2 regions of the Psychrobacillus sp. INOP01 genome follow, and region 2 is predicted to be linked to the other one. Evidence: predicted binding sites of a transcription regulator. Region 2 holds the regulator's gene; the other holds the start of a gene.
What was found. Region 2 encodes CtsR, which represses protease genes until heat stress. Its sites were predicted from a motif close to ATGGTCAATAAAGGTCAAACA; they were not measured.
Positions count from the first base shown of each region.

Region 1: a site for CtsR is predicted at 2,285-2,305, ahead of clpP (ATP-dependent Clp endopeptidase proteolytic subunit ClpP). Genes of this name have one in related genera too.

Region 1 covers NZ_CP073315.1:1,012,142-1,018,104, reverse strand. Annotated here, with positions in the region: gene KD050_RS05145 (HPr family phosphocarrier protein) at 1-217, shown strand, start outside; gene KD050_RS05140 (hypothetical protein) at 720-1,145, shown strand; gene KD050_RS05135 (MafI2 family immunity protein) at 1,208-1,495, shown strand; gene clpP (ATP-dependent Clp endopeptidase proteolytic subunit ClpP) at 1,609-2,205, opposite strand; tRNA gene KD050_RS05125 (tRNA-Arg) at 2,368-2,439, shown strand; gene KD050_RS05120 (catalase) at 3,043-3,981, opposite strand; gene KD050_RS05115 (LemA family protein) at 4,377-4,955, shown strand; gene KD050_RS05110 (TPM domain-containing protein) at 4,955-5,767, shown strand; gene KD050_RS05105 (hypothetical protein) at 5,837-5,963, opposite strand, start outside.
Region 2 covers NZ_CP073315.1:1,983,438-1,996,633, reverse strand. Annotated here, with positions in the region: gene KD050_RS10145 (ABC transporter permease) at 1-285, shown strand, start outside; gene KD050_RS10140 (ABC transporter permease) at 285-1,232, shown strand; gene KD050_RS10135 (ABC transporter ATP-binding protein) at 1,238-2,365, shown strand; gene KD050_RS10130 (peptide ABC transporter substrate-binding protein) at 2,421-4,079, shown strand; gene KD050_RS10125 (S66 peptidase family protein) at 4,205-5,128, shown strand; gene KD050_RS10120 (dipeptide epimerase) at 5,141-6,223, shown strand; gene KD050_RS10115 (C40 family peptidase) at 6,235-7,158, shown strand; gene KD050_RS10110 (ABC transporter ATP-binding protein) at 7,170-8,129, shown strand; gene rsgA (ribosome small subunit-dependent GTPase A) at 8,711-9,766, shown strand; gene KD050_RS10100 (GNAT family N-acetyltransferase) at 9,787-10,251, shown strand; gene KD050_RS10095 (CtsR family transcriptional regulator) at 10,410-10,883, shown strand; gene KD050_RS10090 (UvrB/UvrC motif-containing protein) at 10,901-11,446, shown strand; gene KD050_RS10085 (protein-arginine kinase McsB) at 11,436-12,530, shown strand; gene KD050_RS10080 (ATP-dependent Clp protease ATP-binding subunit) at 12,527-13,196, shown strand, end outside.

The DNA of each region.
Region 1 (5,963 bases), 970 kb from region 2:
TCAAGCAAGACAGGCTGCACTTTTTGTACAAGAAGCAAATCGTTATATTGCAGACGTCTATCTAGAAAAAGATACTAAAAAAGTAAATGCAAAGAGCATTATGGGAATTATGAGTTTGGCAATTGGCAAAGGAACAACTGTAAGCTTAAGTGCCGATGGTTCTGATGCGGAGGAAGCAGTAGAAGCTTTAGGAAATTTCATCTCAAGCGAATCATAAAAATGAACGGCCTCACTAGTCACTTTAGACGAAAGGGCGGTTTTTTTTTGAGAAAAAAAGTGTGTCTTGAAGAATAAAATCTATATAATAATATTGCTGATTTTTCTTTCAGGTGGACGCTTTCGAGGACGAGGTCGAGCCTCCTCGGTCGGCGCTATGCATCTTACCTGCCGGGTCTCAACTTTCTCGCTTATCCCGCTGGAGTTGCCACCCTTTCACTACAATCAATTAAGTGAGTATTATTCAAGAATAAGATTTAGCACAGCCTATCGTTATTTCACGGGAATGATATAGCAAAATGAGTCCGAAACACTCTAGAACAGTAAAGATAGGTTGTTTCTCTTAAACGGGCTTGTACATTTCATGAACTATTGTCTAATTCTGAAGACTACGAATTCGAAAATTGTTTTTATTACTTAATATAAAGGAATTTAGAAGTAGTTGCAGAATAACTATCTATATCTTTTGATTCGAGAGAAGAGCAAATTGAGGTGGTGGCTGTATGAAAAGTTCTAAAAAATTTTTCGTTTTAGGGGTAATAACACTTTTAATCTCAATCGTTTTAGTAGGTAATCAATTATCAAAAAATCTAAAAATAGAAGATGCATTAACTGATGAGTTTTTCAGGAGTGATACTAATTTAAGTATAGAGGAAATAAATAATATAACTTTTACAGAAATTCATATATCTGAAAAAAGACAAACTGAAATTAAGGAACTATTTAAAGAATTGAAGCTAAAAAGAACTGATGATTCTTATTCTCCACTTGATGCGAGATACACGATAGTATCAACATCGAACCCAAATGACCAAATGTATATATTTGTTGATGAAAATGTAATTGTATTTCCACATAAAAGTAGTACAGGGTATAGCATAAAAAATAATGATGAGTTTATAAAGGAAATAGAAAAGTTATTGAAATAAAAAATAGGTTCGTATTAACAACAAGGTACATCTAAATCAGATATGAAGTGGGGTCATACTACATGTCAAATATGCAACTTATTCTAAGTGTGCAAAGAGCTCTTTTTCGCTCTATACCTAAAAATACGAAAGCTATTTACGCAAAAATCGAAAGTAATAATCTTATTTGGAAAGTATACTTTGATGAAATTCCTACAGAAGAAGAAAAAGAAATGCTAAGTATAGCGGCGACAGAAGTGTTATGCGATTTTCCGGAAATACTATTTTCTGATGAACAATATATTTACCATCCAGAACCAATAAATTTTAAAGATACAATATATTATAATTGGCCCTATACACGTTATTGATTTGGGATTCGATGCTTTATAGCGATTACATATATGGAAATTAGTAAAATATAATGAAAACAAAAAATCCCAAAGGACTAATTCCTTTGGGATTTTCATCGATTAATTATGAATTATGATTTCTTCATTTCACTACGGTCGATAATATGATCGATTAGACCGTATTCTTTTGCACGTTCAGCAGTCATGAAGTTATCACGATCTGTGTCTCTTGCAATTACTTCGATAGGTTGACCAGTGCGTTCAGAAATAATGTGGTTTAATTTATCACGTAAATGTAAAATGCGTTTTGCAGCAATTTCGATTTCCGTTGCTTGCCCTTGTGCTCCACCAAGTGGTTGATGAATCATTACTTCAGCATTCGGAAGCGCATAGCGTTTACCTTTTGTACCTGCTGTAAGTAGGAATGCACCCATAGAAGCAGCCATACCGATACAAATTGTTTGTACATCTGGTTTGATGAACTGCATTGTATCATAAATTGCCATACCAGCAGTGATACTTCCGCCTGGGCTATTAATGTAAATAGAGATGTCTTTTTCTGGATCTTCTGCTTCTAGGAATAATAATTGGGCAACTATGGAGTTTGAAACGTTGTCGTCAATACCACTTCCAAGCATAATAATACGGTCTTTTAATAATCGAGAATAGATGTCATATGCACGTTCTCCACGATTAGTTTGTTCAATAACAGTAGGAATTAAATTCATCCTGATTGCCTCCTTCAAAGGTGGTTTAGTATAGGTTACTGAGAAAGTCTTCCTCAGTTGTAACTTTATCATACACATTATGGTCAAGGAAGGTCAAATATTAAGCTTCAAAATGTTTGCTTGAATTCTTTTCTTTCTATTTGTATAATAGATAAGTCGCTTGCCCTTGTAGTGTAATGGATAACACACAAGCCTCCGAAGCTTGGAATGTGAGTTCGATCCTCGCCGAGGGCATACCGTTTCAACGTTTTCACTAAGAACTTGCGTGTTATTATTATGATGAAAATAGCACGTAATAATAACAAGTAACCCTCCGTTTATTTTGCGATAAAGCAAACGGAGGTTTTTTTATGAGTAAAAAAAATACTGGACCCAATTTTAACCTAAACGCTCCTCACAAAGATGCATACTTTAAAGAGAATTTATTTTAGAATGAGGAGTGAAGTTGAATGGTATTACCATATGGAAATGAATGGAGAGAGGAAAGTCCGGATTATCGACAAGGCTATCCTAGGTATCCACGCTACCAAAGATACCCACAGTATCCTCGATATCCCCAGTATCCATATTACCCGTATTATCCATATTACCCGTATTATCCATATTACCCACCATACCAAAGATACCCATATTATCCACCTTACCGAAGATACCCATTTTATCCTAGGATTCCGAGATATGGCTATCCATGGTCTCAAGGGAATTATGGTAGTCCTGGTTACGGTTATTCACAATATTAAGTATATAATTAGTTCATTAGCTTGGAATGTGAGTTCTTAAATCCTCGCCGAGTCATAAAAGTTAAGTAATACACTCTTTACATTGTACGTTAAATGTTTAGGGTGTTTTTTTGTTTTCTTTATTTCTTCTATCGTACGATACTGCATACGCCTCATGCCTAAAATGGAGAATTGGATCATTTGGTAATTCGATGCCTTTGCCAACGATGGTAGGGTCGAACAATATGCTTTCTGTTGGAAATATTTTTTTATTTATTGTTAATAGACCTACTAAAATTTTTTGTCTGTCAGTTGGCCAAATGACGGTAGGATCATCTGTAGGGTCTGTGTCCTCTGCTAATCGAATATATAGCTCGAACGATACAGTTCCCTTTTCGAGTCGTTTCTCCAAATCCTCGCTCAAATAATTGGTGGACAAATTAATGCTATCAAGGATGGAAGGTGATTTTTCCTCCTTCAATGGATGCCACTCGTATTTTATGGCTTGCCGCTTACCTACAGCATTAACTAAATAGAAGGCATGTATAGGGTAGTAATGTAGAGCTGCGTAACTAATTGGTGGTTGCTTTAGCTGTTCCTTGAGTGCGAGTAACGTGTTTTTATGTTCTGGGAAGGTAGTAAGAAGTTGTACAATTCCTAAACCTAAATCAATCGAATGTATGCCAGTTTTATGTGAGCCTAAAATTTTTAACATTTCGATAAAGGTTTTTGGATCACTTGTTATGAACATAGGGATGGTGGTACATACTTGGTGACTAGTAAAACCATCTGGTTGCAGAAAATGGATAGACATTCCTTTTGCCGGAGATAGGAAGTCTGCTGCAGTAGGATCTGGTGGACTATTAGAAAAACGGACTGTAGCGGGTACCGGTGCTTGCTGCAGATGTCCTGCTGTCGTATAAGGAATCGCATTCCCGTTTGGAGTAAAAATGGCTTCATAAAATTCTCCTTTTGCATGTGCGCGACGATAGCCAGGAAATTTCCCTTGAATTTGTTCTAATGTATGAACCGCATCTTGTGGCAGTGAATTACTCATCAAAATCACCTCGGTTTTTAGATTGTAACGATAGATTTCATCTATTAATCATTACCACTGAATACTTTAACTAAACAATGAAATACATAATAATTAAGCGTGGGTAGCCAATAAAGTGTTCAACAGGGGAAAATCCAATCCATTTTTTTAGTTCTATATTGCATTTACTTGCGGTACATGATGCTTTACTTGCTATAAAGAGAGATTTACTTGCACTCTTTTACCGGATACTTGCTTTCTATTGTTGTTTACTTGCTAAACGGAAAATTCTTACAATGGATTTTCATCTTTAAGGAATATGAAACTAAAATCACCTTATTCCGTAAATAATAATAGGTTTTGTATTATCGATTTAAAGGTACAATAATACTATAAATACTGAAGAGGTGAACACATTGAGAAAATTACTAGTGCCAATTATTATTGTCATTGTAATTATTGCAGTTATTGCTGGGATATTTATGGCAAGTTATAACGGATTTGTAGACAAAGAAGAAAACGTGAATAATGCGTATGCACAAGTAGAGAACCAGCTGCAACGAAGAATGGATTTAATACCGAACTTAGTTAATACAGTTAAAGGTTTTGCGGCACATGAAGAAGAGGTGCTTGGGAATATCGCAGATGCCAGAAGTAAATTGGCGGGAGCTGGGACACCCGAAGAACAATCTGCGGCGAATGATGAATTATCAGGAGCTTTGAGTCGACTATTAGTAGTTGTGGAGAATTATCCAGATCTTAAGGCAGATGCAAACTTTAGACAATTAATGGATGAGCTTGCTGGGACAGAAAATAGACTTTCTGTAGCAAGACAAGATTATAATACAGTTGTTTCGGATTACAATAAAAAAGTTAAACGTATGCCAGGGAGTATAGTAGCTTCTATGTTTGGCTTTGATGAGAAGGAATATTTCCAATCAGCCGAGGGAGCAGAAGAAGCACCAGTAGTCGATTTTGAAGGAGATGGAGAGTGATGAAGAAAAGTGCACGTGCCATTTCACTTGCGCTTCTACTTACTCTATTATTCCCATTGATAACGCTTGCTGAATCTGATTACCCAGCTGCAATACCAGGAGAACTATATGTTCAGGATTTCTATGATGTTTTATCAGAAGAACAGGAGCAGGAAATTGAAGTACTTGGACAAAATTTAGAGAAGGCTACTGGTTCCCAAATTGTTGTAATGACAGTCGAGTCTTTAGAAGGACAGGATGTTGCGACATATGCGGTAGACGTAATGCGTGGATATGGTATTGGTGATGAAGAGAAAGATAATGGAGTACTATTTATACTGGAAATGGATCCTAATAAAGTCGGTAACCGCGACGTTTATATTGGTGTGGGCTACGGTTTAGAGGGTGCTTTACCGGATGGAAAAGTTGGGAGAATATTAGATGAGTATACATACCCTTTTTTAGAGCAAGGTGATGCGCCGGGTGCTATACTTTCTACTTATCAGCTTTTATATAACCAGGTTGCTACAGAGTATGGGTGGGACGGTGAGTTGGCAACTCCACAGGAGCCTTCTCCCCTTGCAGGATCTACAGGTGGTGGATTCTCTCTTCCAATGATTATTGTCGGCATAGTTGTTATTTATTTAATTATGCAGATGATGTCTGGAGGCGGTGGTGGTACCGGTTCAGGTAGAAGACGTAATAGCACTAGAATGTTCGGTCCAGGAGGCTTCGGTGGAGGTTTCGGCGGAGGCGGTAGAAGTTCGGGTGGTGGTTTTGGAGGTTTTGGCGGCGGTAGCTCCGGCGGTGGCGGAGCAGGTCGTAAGTGGTAAATTATATAGCAAGCTTTTCTTGGATAAGATCTAAACAAAAAACCAACAATCAGTTGGTTTTTTTGTTTATCAATTTTCAGCGAATTCAAGATTCTCTATTTTCTCTCGAAGTTCTAAGCCCCCACCATCTTTAACTCCATTATAGCTCCCTATTTTTCCGGGTTCTGATTTAGAAAAGATAAATTCTTCTCTTAAT
Region 2 (13,196 bases):
ATTGTCCGACATGCATTAAGAAATGCACTCATGCCTGTAGTGACCATTCTGGGAACAATGCTTGCTGGTATACTAACAGGAACATTTGTAATCGAGCGTATTTTTGCTATTCCTGGAATGGGCAAATATTTTGTGGAAAGTATTAATAATCGAGATTACCCAGTAATTATGGGAACAACTGTGTTTTATAGTGCATTTTTGGTGTTCATGCTATTCGTTGTAGATATTGTTTACGGATTACTGGACCCACGTATAAAATTACACCGCAAAGAGGGGGATGCTTAATGACAAATCCACAAGACGTAGTGCCCCCACAGCATGTAAAAGACGAATGGTTTCGACCCCTTCTGAAAGAACATGGTAGTGCAGAAACAGTTGTTAGACCCTCACTATCCTATTGGAAGGATGCTTGGCGTCGATTACGGAAAAATAAATTGGCGATGGGCGGATTAATCTTTCTTATTTTATTGATGCTTTTTGCTATATTTGGTCCTATTTTTTCACCATATTCGGTTACAGCTACTGATTATCCCAGCCAAAACCAGTCTCCATCCGCTGCTCATTGGTTTGGTACCGATGAGGCAGGAAGAGATGTATTTACAAGAACCTGGTATGGTGCCCGTATTTCCATATTTGTTGGAGTTATGGCAGCACTTATTGATTTCTTCATTGGCATTATTTACGGCGGTATTAGTGGTTATAAAGGTGGTCGTACGGATTCCATCATGATGCGTATAGTAGAAGTACTTTATGGATTACCCCATTTGTTAGTTGTTATTTTATTGATGGTTATCATGGGCGCAAGTTTAACTACCATCATAGTAGCTCTAACAGTCACTGGATGGGTAGGGATGGCACGAATTGTTCGGGGACAGGTATTACAAATAAAAAACTATGAGTTCGTAACAGCATCCAAATCGTTTGGTGCCAAGAGCTCTAGAATTATCCGGAAAAATTTATTACCAAATACGATGGGGCCGATTATAGTTCAGATGACACTTACAGTTCCGAGTGCTATTTTTGCAGAAGCATTTCTAAGTTTTTTAGGCTTAGGGATTGCAGCCCCATTTGCGAGTTGGGGTGTAATGGCAAATGATGCGCTTCCTGTTATTTTATCCGGTCATTGGTGGCGTTTATTCTTCCCTGCATTGTTTATTTCTTTAACAATGTTTGCCTTTAATGTGCTAGGGGATGGACTGCAGGATGCGCTAGATCCGAAGCTTAGGAGGTAGATTGGATGAATGAACATCAGTTAGATCTTACAAAGGAACAAATAAAAGAGCGAGTTGATGAAGTAGATAAATCATCTCTTCGGGTGGGTACCTCTGGAGTGCAAAGGAATAGAAGGAAAACAAAGAAGGTTAGGTCAGATGTAAAAGTACTTCAGGTGAATAATCTTCAAGTTTCTTTTCGAACGTATGGTGGAGAGGTTGAAGCAGTTAGAGGTGTTAGTTTCGATCTTCATCAAGGGGAAACACTTGCAATAGTAGGTGAATCAGGGTGTGGGAAAAGCGTTACTTCTAATGCCATTATGGGTTTAATACCACAGCCTGCTGGAATTATTAAGAATGGCCGTGTCCTTTTTAAAGGGAAAGAGTTGACAGGTATGTCGAAGCCCCAACTGCGGAAAATTCAAGGAGTTGATATATCCATGATTTTCCAAGACCCAATGACAGCACTAAACCCAACGCTCACGATCGGGGAGCAGTTAACGGAAGGACTTCGAACGCATAAAAAAGTAAGTAAACAGGAAGCAAAGAGGAAAGCGATAGAAATGTTGGAACTAGTAGGAATACCCAATCCAACAGAGCGTTTAAAGCAATTTCCACACCAATTTTCTGGAGGAATGCGTCAACGAATCGTGATTGCAATTGCGCTCATTTGTGAACCCGAGCTATTAATCGCGGATGAACCGACAACGGCACTGGATGTAACGATCCAAGCACAAATTTTGGAGCTTTTTGAGGAGATTCAACAGAAAACGGATATTTCGATTATTTTAATTACTCATGATTTAGGAGTTGTTGCAAAAATAGCTGATCGAATAGCCGTAATGTATGCCGGAAAAATAGTGGAAATTGGAGACAAGCGTGCGATATTTTACACACCAGAGCATCCATATACGAAAGGGCTTTTGAATTCAGTTCCTCGTCTGGATTTGGTCGAGGAAGAGCTACAACCAATTGAAGGAACACCACCAGATTTGTTTTCGCCACCGAAAGGGTGCCCTTTCACTGCGAGATGTCCTTATGCGATGGAAGTATGCGATCATGTATATCCTTTTACGACAACAATATCTGAATCACATGCGGTTGACTGCTGGCTTCAAGACGAACGTGCAAAATTATTACAAGAGTTATCTTGAATAGGATGAGCGCGCGTAAGTGCATTCACATATATATTACAAAGGGGGAACTAAGATGAAGAAATGGCTATCATTATTTGTAGTAGCGTTATTTGTCCTTGTGTTAAGTGCTTGTACAGCCACGAAAGATGCGGGTGAAACACCGGAAACTAATACAGGTAACGAAGGGGAAGAGAAGGAAACGGTAGTAGAAACTGAAACTGAAACAGAAAAAGTACTCAAATTAAATAATGGAAATGAACCAACATCATTTGATCCATCTGTAGGATTTGATGCGGTTTCTTGGAATGCATTAAATAATCTAATGGAAGGACTTGTACGTCTTTCAAAGGACCATGTGGCAGAACCTGCAACAGCTGAAAAAATTGATGTAACAGAAGATGGTCTAACGTATACATTTACAATTCGCGACGATGCAAAATGGTCTAATGGAGAGCCTGTGTTAGCAAGTGATTTCGTTTATGGATGGTTGCATATGTTAAATCCGGAAACAGCTTCTCCTGCAGCATTTTTAGCGTATTTCATTGATGGAGCTGAAGCCTATAATAGTGGGGAAGGCGCAGCTGAGGACGTTGCTATTAAAGCATTGGAAGAAAAAGTATTCGAAGTGAAGTTGAATGCTCCAACAGAAGCATTCCTAAATATCATTACAAACCCAAGTTTCTTCCCAGTCAATGAGAAAGTTGCGACAGAGAATGCAACTTGGTTTACAGAAGCAGATACATTCGTAGGGAATGGCCCGTTCAAGTTAACAGCATGGGAGCATGATGTAAGCTTTACATTTGCAAAAAATGAAAATTATTGGGATGCGGATACTGTAAAGCTCGATAAAGTAGAATGGGCTATGGTAGACGATTCCAATACTGAATACCAAATGTACGAAACAGGGGATTTAGATGTATCGGGTGTACCAGCGGAGTTGGCTGATCAGTTACTGAATGACCCAGAGCTTAAAAATGAAGACCAAGCGGGATTGTATTTCTACCGTTTCAATGTTTCCCAGGAGCCTTTCACAAATAAAAAAATCCGTCAGGCTTTTGGTTTAGCGGTTGATCAACAAGAAATCGTAGAGTTTGTAACGAAAAATGGTGAAAAACCAGCAGAAGGCTTTATTCCTTACGGATTTGTAGGACCAGATGGTAAAGAATTCAGAGAAACAGCAGGTAAGCTTATAGGTTTTGATGCAGAAAAAGCAAAAACACTTTTAGCAGAAGGTATGGCAGAAGAGGGGTACACAGAGTTACCTGAAGTAACATTAACTTATTCTACAAGTGATACTCATAAGAAAATAGCAGAAGCATTGCAAAGTAAATTTAAAGAAGTATTAGGAGTAGATGTAACGCTACAAAACGTAGAGGCAAGTGTATTTGCGACCGAGCAAAAAGAGTTTAAATACCAATTGTCTCGTTCTTCCTTCTTATTTGACTATGCAGATCCAGTGAATGCATTAGAAAGCTTCATCACAGGTTCCTCTATGAACCGTACGACTTGGTCAAATGCAGAATTTGATAAACTAATTGCCGATATCAAAAAGGAAACAGACGAAGCTAAACGTTGGGAAATGCTTATCCAAGCAGACGCGTTATTAATGGATGAAATGCCTATTTTCCCAGTTCACTATTACAACCAAGTAACACTTGAAAAACCAACAATCTCAGGAATCGTAAGACATCCAGTTGGATATATGGATTTAAAATGGGCTAGCAAAGAATAGCAGCAAGCGATTATAGAAAGACTGCGGTGCCTCTTTTGGTACCGCCCTTTTCTTTCATAGTAACTATGTTAAAATTTGCTGTGAGTTGGTTTATCAAGGCTTTCATCATAAAGGAGAAATTACAAATGAAAATTCGTCCGAAACGATTGCAAAAAGGAGATACTATTGGAATTATTGCTCCTTCCAGTCCACCAAATTTAGAAAACTTAAAGCGTTCTTTTGCTTTTTTAGAGGAGCTTGGCTTGTCTTATAAACTAGGCAAAAGTGTAGATAATGTACATGGTTATTTAGCTGGTACTGATGAGGAACGTTTAGAAGATTTACATGAAATGTTCGCTAACCCGGATATCGCAGGAATTATTTGTGCTGGTGGAGGCTATGGTTCTGCGCGTTATACAGATCAAGTCGATTTTCAATTGATGCATGAGAATCCAAAAGTTTTTTGGGGTTACTCCGATATTACCTTTCTACATACAGGGATGAATCTATATTCCGATATCGTTACCTTTCATGGACCAATGTTAGCCTCGGATGTGGGAAAGGATACATTCTCCGAGCTATCCAAAAAAATGTTTCAGCAGTTGTTTAATCCGATGGAGCTATATTATACCGAAGCAATCTCTCCTTTGACACAAGTTTCTCCCGGAGTCATCAGAGGAGAGCTGACAGGAGGTAATTTATCACTACTAGCTAATGGTGTAGGCACGAAATATGAGGTAAACACAAAAGGAAAACTTCTCTTTATAGAAGATGTGGGGGAAGAGCCTTACAAAGTCGATGGTATGCTTAACCAACTTCGCCAAGCTGGTATTTTAGATGCAGCGGCTGGGTTTGTCATTGGAGATTTTAGTGATGCAGAACCTAAAAAAAGACCGGTTACTTTGTCTTTAGACGAAGTGTTTGATCATTATATTGGTAAATTAGGTAAGCCTGCGGTGAAAGGATTTAAAATAGGACATTGCGAGCCTCATTTTGCAGTTCCGCTTGGAATGGAAGCGGAATTGGATGCGAATAACCTATCTCTAACAATTTTACCTGGAGTGGAATAGGGGGAGAGAAGATTGTATATAAAATCGATTGAAACATTTGATGTCGCGATTCCTCTGACTAAACCTTTTAAAACTGCTTTACGAACAGTGACAACGGCATACTCGGTGTATGTGACTATTACTATGAGTGATGGAATAGTCGGTTATGGAGAGGCTCCACCGACACATGTTATTACTGGAGAGTCGATGGATAGTATCCGATACGCTATTAACGAAATAATAGCTCCTCAGTTAATTGGTATGAACATTTTACAAAGTGAGCAGGTATTTCAGAAACTAAACACAGCGTTAGTTAGAAATACGAGTGCTAAAGCTGCAGTAGACATGGCTATTCATGACATACTTGCTAAATATGCAGGTCTTCCTTTATATCAGTTTTTAGGAGGGTATCGAGATACGCTAGAAACTGATTTTACAGTTAGTGTGAATGACCCTACCGAGATGGCGGACGATGCGGAACGGTATATAAAGGATGGATTTGAAGTTCTAAAGGTCAAGGTAGGTATAGGTGAAATAAAAGATGATATCGAACGTATTCGTACTATTCGAAAACGTGTGGGAATGACGCCAAAGTTAAGACTCGATGCTAACCAAGGGTGGAACGCGAAAGAGGCGGTAAAAGCAATCGGTTTGATGGAGGATGCAGGTCTATCCATCGAATTTGTAGAGCAACCAGTGCCTTCTTGGGATCTAGAAGGGCTAAAGTATGTTACCGATTATACGTATACTCCAATTATGGCGGATGAAAGTGTTTTTTCTGTACAGGATGCTAAACAAGTTCTAAAAATGCGAGCTGCTGATTTGATCAATATAAAGCTAATGAAATCAGGGGGCATTTATCACGCACAAAAAATAAATACACTTGCAGAGGCGAATGGCGTGGAATGTATGGTAGGCAGTATGATTGAAACGAAATTAGGCATTACTGCTGCAGCTCATTTTGCTGCTAGTCAGCCGAATATTCGATATTTCGATTTTGATGCACCTTTGATGCTGGATAATGATTTAATAGTCGGTGGAGTTATCTATGAAAAAAGTAATATGACGTTTTCCAATGAACCAGGATTAGGGATTGTACATGTGAATTTGGATTAGGAGGCTAAAAAATGCCAGTTGAAACGAAAGAATGGGTTTGTGCTGTAAAGGTAGGAACTATTTGGACAGAACCTAATTCTGCTAGAGAGATAGATGACCCAGGGATCTCAAATCCTGTGTTATTGGTGGAATGGCTTGAGGCACTACCATACAAAGAAAGGCTAGCGTTATGTAATGAAAACCGTGTGCAAACGCAAATTCTTTACGGAGAGCCAGTGCTTGTGGAGACGATAGAAGGGGAATGGGCAAAAGTTGTTGCTATTTGGCAGCCCTCCAAAAAAGATAGTCGTGGTTATCCAGGATGGATTCCGCTATCGCAAATACAGCCGGCTGAGCAAGTGGATTTTAAAGGTATTGCTCGAGTTTCGTCTGCAAAAGCTCAGCTATGGGATTTACAGCATAATCCGTTACTCGTTTTACCTTTTAATACTATTCTACCAATAATGTCAGAGGATGAGGTATTTTATACCGTTCATACTCCGCATGGTAAAGCGTTATTATCGAAAACACATGCTCAATTTGCACCTTCTTTGGAGCAGCTTCCAAAGAGATTTGCAGAAGAGGCAGTTGCTTTAGGAGAAAATTATCTAGACTTGCCTTACCTTTGGGGTGGTATGTCTCCATATGGTTATGATTGTTCGGGTTTTTCGTACAATATGTTGAAAGCTTGTGGGTATATAATTCCTAGAGATGCAAGTGACCAAGCAAAAACGGGAGAAGGAATATCTATACAAGATCCTTCTCTTTGGAAAAAGGGAGATTTACTATTTTTTGCAAATGATGAAGGGACTGGACCTGTTAGGCATGTTGGGTTTTATTATGGGAATGGACAGCTTTTGCATTCGCATTCAACTGGGAAAACAGTTGAAATTTTAGTGCTAGCAGGATCTAAGCTAGAAAAGGAAATTTGTGCAGTTAGAAGATATGCCGTTTAGGGGGGATTTACATGACGGAAAAAGTTCTATTATCTGTTCAAGATTTGAAACGCCATTTTGACATTGGACATGGGGAGACATTAAAGGCGGTTGATGGGATAAGTTTTGATATTATCAAAGGAGAAACATTCGGTTTAGTAGGAGAATCAGGTTGTGGCAAATCCACCGCAGGTCGAACTATTTTAGGATTGTACAATAGAACAGAGGGAAAAGTTCTGTTTGAAGATAAAAATGTGCATGAGATGAGTGACAAAGAAAGAACAGGGTACTTGAAAAAGATGCAAATGATCTTCCAGGATCCTTATGCATCTTTAAACCCCCGTTCCACTGTGTTTGAAATTATTGCAGAACCGATGGAAATACATAAACTATATAAAAAGGAAGAGTTAAAGGCAAGAGTGTATGAATTACTAGAGGATGTTGGACTGAACAGAGACCATGCTAATCGCTATCCTCATGAATTTTCTGGAGGGCAACGCCAACGAATTGGTATAGCTCGGGCACTAGCATTAGATCCGGAGTTTATCATAGCGGATGAGCCTATTTCTGCTTTAGATGTGTCGGTTCAAGCGCAAGTAGTGAAGCTACTCCAACGGCTACAAAAAGAAAAAAATCTTACCTATTTGTTTATTGCGCATGATTTGTCGATGGTCAAGTATATCTCTGACCGAATAGGGGTCATGTATCTGGGACATATGGTAGAACTGACCACGAGTAACCAATTATATGAAGATCCACTGCACCCGTATACAAAGGCTTTGTTATCAGCAATTCCAATTCCAGACCCTGATATAGAGGAATCACGGGAACGTATTCTATTGCAAGGAGAGCTACCGAGCCCGATTAATCCACCTTCTGGTTGTGTGTTTCGTACAAGATGTGCACACGCTATGTCCATTTGTACGGAAGAAAAACCGTCTTGGAAGGAGCAAGAGCCCGGTCATTTTGTGGCATGTCATCTTTATAATTAATAGACTTCTTTATATTATATTGTTGAGGGAGAAATCACTTTTAAAGAAGATTGTTCATTTTGTGTAAAGGCACTTAAGCCTTCTATTTCTGGTTTTTTTGTCGATTTCTACTCGCTTTATTGACCCCGCAGGGAGCAATCATAGAAACGAAGGCTGAGAATTCCAAAACGTGTGTAGACAATTTGTAATTAGCATCATACTGTCCCGAGGAGGCTCGACCTCGACCTCGCCCGCGTAAAGCGTCCGCATGAAACGAAAATCATCAGTATTATAAAGTACCAACATTCAAAATGGCAACTTGCATAATTATATGTTGACGGATTGCTAATACTTGTAGTATTCTGAAAATAACTTAAAGAAAGGAGTGAGGCATTATGGCAAATGTATATACGTATCCACGAATCAGTAAGTTCATGATGTCCCACTCTGTATGTCTCTAACCAGATATATGCTTCTTTACTAATGGCCGGGAAACCATGACTGCTGATTCGTGCAGTCATGGTTTTTTTATTGTCTAGCAATAGCTGCCATCAATGTGCAGCTTGTGCTTTTATTCAAACGGAAATTAGGAGGAAGTTAAATTGAATTTAATCGAACAATATGGTTGGAATAGTAATTGGGAAGAAAAAATAGCGGGTAATGGAATTGCGGGTCGAGTGCTACTGGAACATAAAAATTTATATAAAGTCATGACCAACGAAGGGGAGTTACTAAGCTCACTTTCTGGGAAATTTAAGTTTGATCATGGTAGGGAAGCATTTCCGGCAGTTGGAGACTGGGTAGTTCTTGAACAAATGCCTGGCGAGGAAAAAGGAATCATTCACGAAGTGCTTCCTCGCAGCTCTCAGTTCTCGAGGAAAATGGCGGGATTGACGACGGAGATTCAACTGATTGCAGTTAACGTTGATTATGTATTTCTAGTGATGTCGCTCAATCATGACTTCAATGTCCGTAGGTTAGAGAGATATTTATTGGCTGCATGGGATTCAGGAGCGACACCTGTTGTGGTGTTAACGAAAAAAGATGCCTGTGATGACCTAGAATATTATATAAAAGAAGTGGAAGCTATTGCATTTGGTGTAGACATATTTGCAGTGAGTAGTGTTACAGGCGAGGGTATTAATCGTCTAGGAAATCTATTGGCAGCACATAAAACGGGCGCACTTCTAGGATCTTCTGGAGTTGGGAAATCTTCTTTGATTAACGCCTTGTCAGGCGTAGAGGTAATGACTGTAAATGATATAAGAGAAGATGATAGTAAGGGACGTCATACGACCACGCATAGAGAGCTAACGCTGTTACCGGAAGGTGGCTTATTAATCGATACACCTGGTATGAGGGAGTTTCAACTTTGGGATACGAGTGATGGAGTTAGTGCTAGCTTTCAGGATATCGAAGAGCTTGCATTAGCGTGCCGGTTTCGTGATTGTCAGCATGTAAAAGAGCCGGGCTGTTCTATTCAAGAGGCTATTTACACGGGTGCGCTTAAACAAGAACGCTATAAAAGCTATGTAAAACTAATGAGAGAACTTGCACATATCGATCGAAAAAATGATGCAGTAGCTAAAAAAGCTGAAACGAATAAATGGAAGCAAATTACGAAATCTCAACGAAATAATTATAAAAAGAAAATTTAATTTTAGATATGAGGTAAAGGATGATTCAATTAGTCAATAACGAGGATGCAAAAGTCGCGGAAAGCATTTTATCGATTCAATTACCAGCATATAAAGTAGAAGCTGATTTAATCGGGTTTGATGGGATTCCACAGCTTTTGGATACTGTAAAAGATATAAGGAAATCCAGAGAACTATTTCTTGGGAAGTTAGATGGCTCGAAAATGATGGGTTTTATTTCTTATGAAGATACAGATGAACTAATTGATATTTGTAGACTTGTAGTAGATCCTAATCATTTTCGAAAAGGGATTGCATCGGAGTTATTAACTTATCTATTGAATGTCAAAGCTAGCGAAAAAAAGGTAGTTGTATCAACTGGTGCAAAAAATATACCTGCAATCACATTATATGAGAGACATAATTTTAAGAAATTAGAGGATATTGAAATAGAACCGGATTTCTATATAACACAACTAACATACGAGGGAAAAAAGATTTATTGAATAAGAATATTCATTTTAATATATCCTAAACTACAAACGACTGTTTGTAGTTTTTTTCTTCTTTTTAAGGGCAAATCGTATCAATTGCACATGCGAAAAATTCTAGTTATAATATAGTCAAAGTTAGTCAAAGTCAGTTTATGAGAAGAGGTGAGAAGGTGAAAAATATATCTGACATAATTGAAGGTTATTTGAAGGCTATTATAGAAGAAGGAAGTAAGGAACAAATTGAAATTAAGCGAAGTGAAATTGCAGAAAAATTTCAGTGCGTCCCATCTCAAATAAATTATGTAATCAATACTCGATTTACCCAAGATCGCGGATACTTGGTAGAAAGTAAACGAGGTGGAGGTGGATATATTCGAATCCTCCGCGTTCGAGCTCATACGAAGGCTGATTTAATAGAGCATATTATACAAACACTAGAAAATGGGGCTTCTGAATCCGTAACGGAAGATATCGTTTTTCGGTTAATAGACGAGGATGTTATTTCTAAGCGTGAAGCAAAACTCATTTTAGCAGCTTTAAATCGAACTACTCTAGCCATTCCTCTACCAGCAAGAGATGAACTACGATCACGTATATTATGTGCCATGTTATTAACGTTAAAATATGAAAAAAGTGAAAAATGAACGGGGTGTGTTGAAAGGTGATTTGTGAAAATTGTAAACAAAGACCAGCGAAAGTAACGGTTACCCAAGTGCATAATGGTGAACACTTTGAAAGACATTATTGTGAGGTCTGTGCAAATAGCCTCCACCCGTTTTATGTAGAGTACAAACAAGACCCATTATCTCTACATCAGCTATTATCGAACTGGTTTAGTCAAACAGAACAACAACCAATGCAACATAAACAACAAAAAAACATGATAGTATGCGATGAATGTGGCTGGTCAATTCAGCGGTTTTTAGACGAAGGGAAATTTGGTTGCGCAAATTGCTACAACAGTTTCCGTCCACAGTTACCTAATGTATTTAAGAGACTTCATAATGGAAATACGAAGCATATTGGAAAGGCTCCAGGTGCGCTAGGGGAAAAAATTGCTATAAAAAAACGTATAGAAGCGATTCGCTCTCAAATGAAAGATGCGATTGACACTGAAAGTTTTGAGGAAGCCGCAAAGCTGAGAGATGAAGCCAGAGATTTGGAAAATCAACTTTCTACAGGAGGTGACCAAACTGATGTCAATTGAACATTTTTTAGACAACTCAATTTCTAGTTGGATGGCTGGGGAAGGAAAGCATTCGGATATTGTTATGAGTACAAGAATACGTTTAGCTCGAAATCTGAATGGCTATCGTTTTCCTTTAGCATTTACAGAAGATGAGGCGCATAAAATTGACCAATCTGTTTCTGCCACTTTACTGGACGCAAGTGACGAACTGCATATGCAATTTTCTTCCTTCCATATAAAGGATGTATCCGAACTAAGTCGCCAGGTATTAGTAGAAAAACATTTAATCAGTCCAAAGCTTGCTAACTCACCTATGACCGGATCGGTTTTATTATCAAATGATGAATCTGTTAGTGTGATGGTCAATGAAGAGGATCATATTCGTATACAATGCCTTTTTTCGGGGCTTCAAATCCAAGAAGCATATGCGCAGGCAGATGAGTTAGATCGTGTATTAGATAAGGAATTACCCTATGCTTTTGACGAGCAGTTTGGATATTTAACAAGTTGTCCTACCAATACAGGTACTGGTTTACGTGCATCTGTAATGATGCATTTACCCGCATTAACGATGACGAAACAAATGAATAGAATTGTTACCATCATTTCAAGGTTAGGAATGGTAGTAAGAGGAATTTACGGAGAAGGTAGTGAAGCGCTCGGTAATGTTTATCAAGTATCCAACCAAACCACACTTGGTAAGTCAGAAGAAGACATACTTGCCGATCTTCAAAGTATTACTGAACAAATTATTCAAAAAGAAAGAGAAGCGCGAGATGCACTTCTAAAGCATTCGGCCAATACACTAGAAGATCGACTGTATCGATCTTTAGGAACTTTATCATTTGCTCGTATTATGGCGACAGATGAAGCGGCAAGGTGCCTATCAGATGTGCGATTAGGAATAGATATGGGACTAATAGAAGATGTTGATATGTCTATCTTGAATGAATGTATGGTGTTTATGCAACCAGGATTTCTGCAAAAATATGCAGGAACTTCACTGAACACCTCCGAGCGGGATATGTTTCGCGCGAAGCTGTTAAGGGAACGATTGCAAAAAGAAGAAAAACAGAAAACAAAAGGAGAGGAATCTGAATGATGTTTAATCGTTTTACACAAAGATCTCAAAAAGTATTACAACTAGCACAAGAAGAAGCTATTCGCTTAAAGCATGAGTCCATAGGGACAGAACATATATTACTTGGTCTTATCCGAGAAGGTAGTGGAATAGCTGCTAAAGCATTAGAAGCAATAGAAGTAGACCTAAAAGTAATCGAAGCAGGGATCGAGGAACTAGTAGGAGCAGGTAAAGAAGAAGTTGGACCAATTGTTAACTACACACCTCGTGCGAAAAAGGTAATTGAACTTTCAGTAGATGAGTCACGAAAATTAGGTCACTCATACATTGGAACTGAGCATCTTTTACTTGCACTTATCCGTGAAGGAGAAGGTGTAGCAGCTCGTGTTCTAAATAATGCGGGAGTTAGTTTAAACAAAGCTCGTCAACAAGTACTTCAATTACTAGGAAGCACAGAGCAAGCACATGGTAATGGAAACAATGGAGCTGCTCCGGCTAGTACACCAACACTAGATGGCCTAGCTCGTGACTTAACGCAAATTGCAAGAGAAGGCACACTAGACCCTGTAATTGGTCGTAGTAAAGAAATTACAAGAGTAATTGAAATCTTGGCTCGTCGTACAAAAAACAACCCAGTTCTAATTGGAGAGCCAGGTGTTGGTAAAACAGCTATTGCAGAAGGGCTTG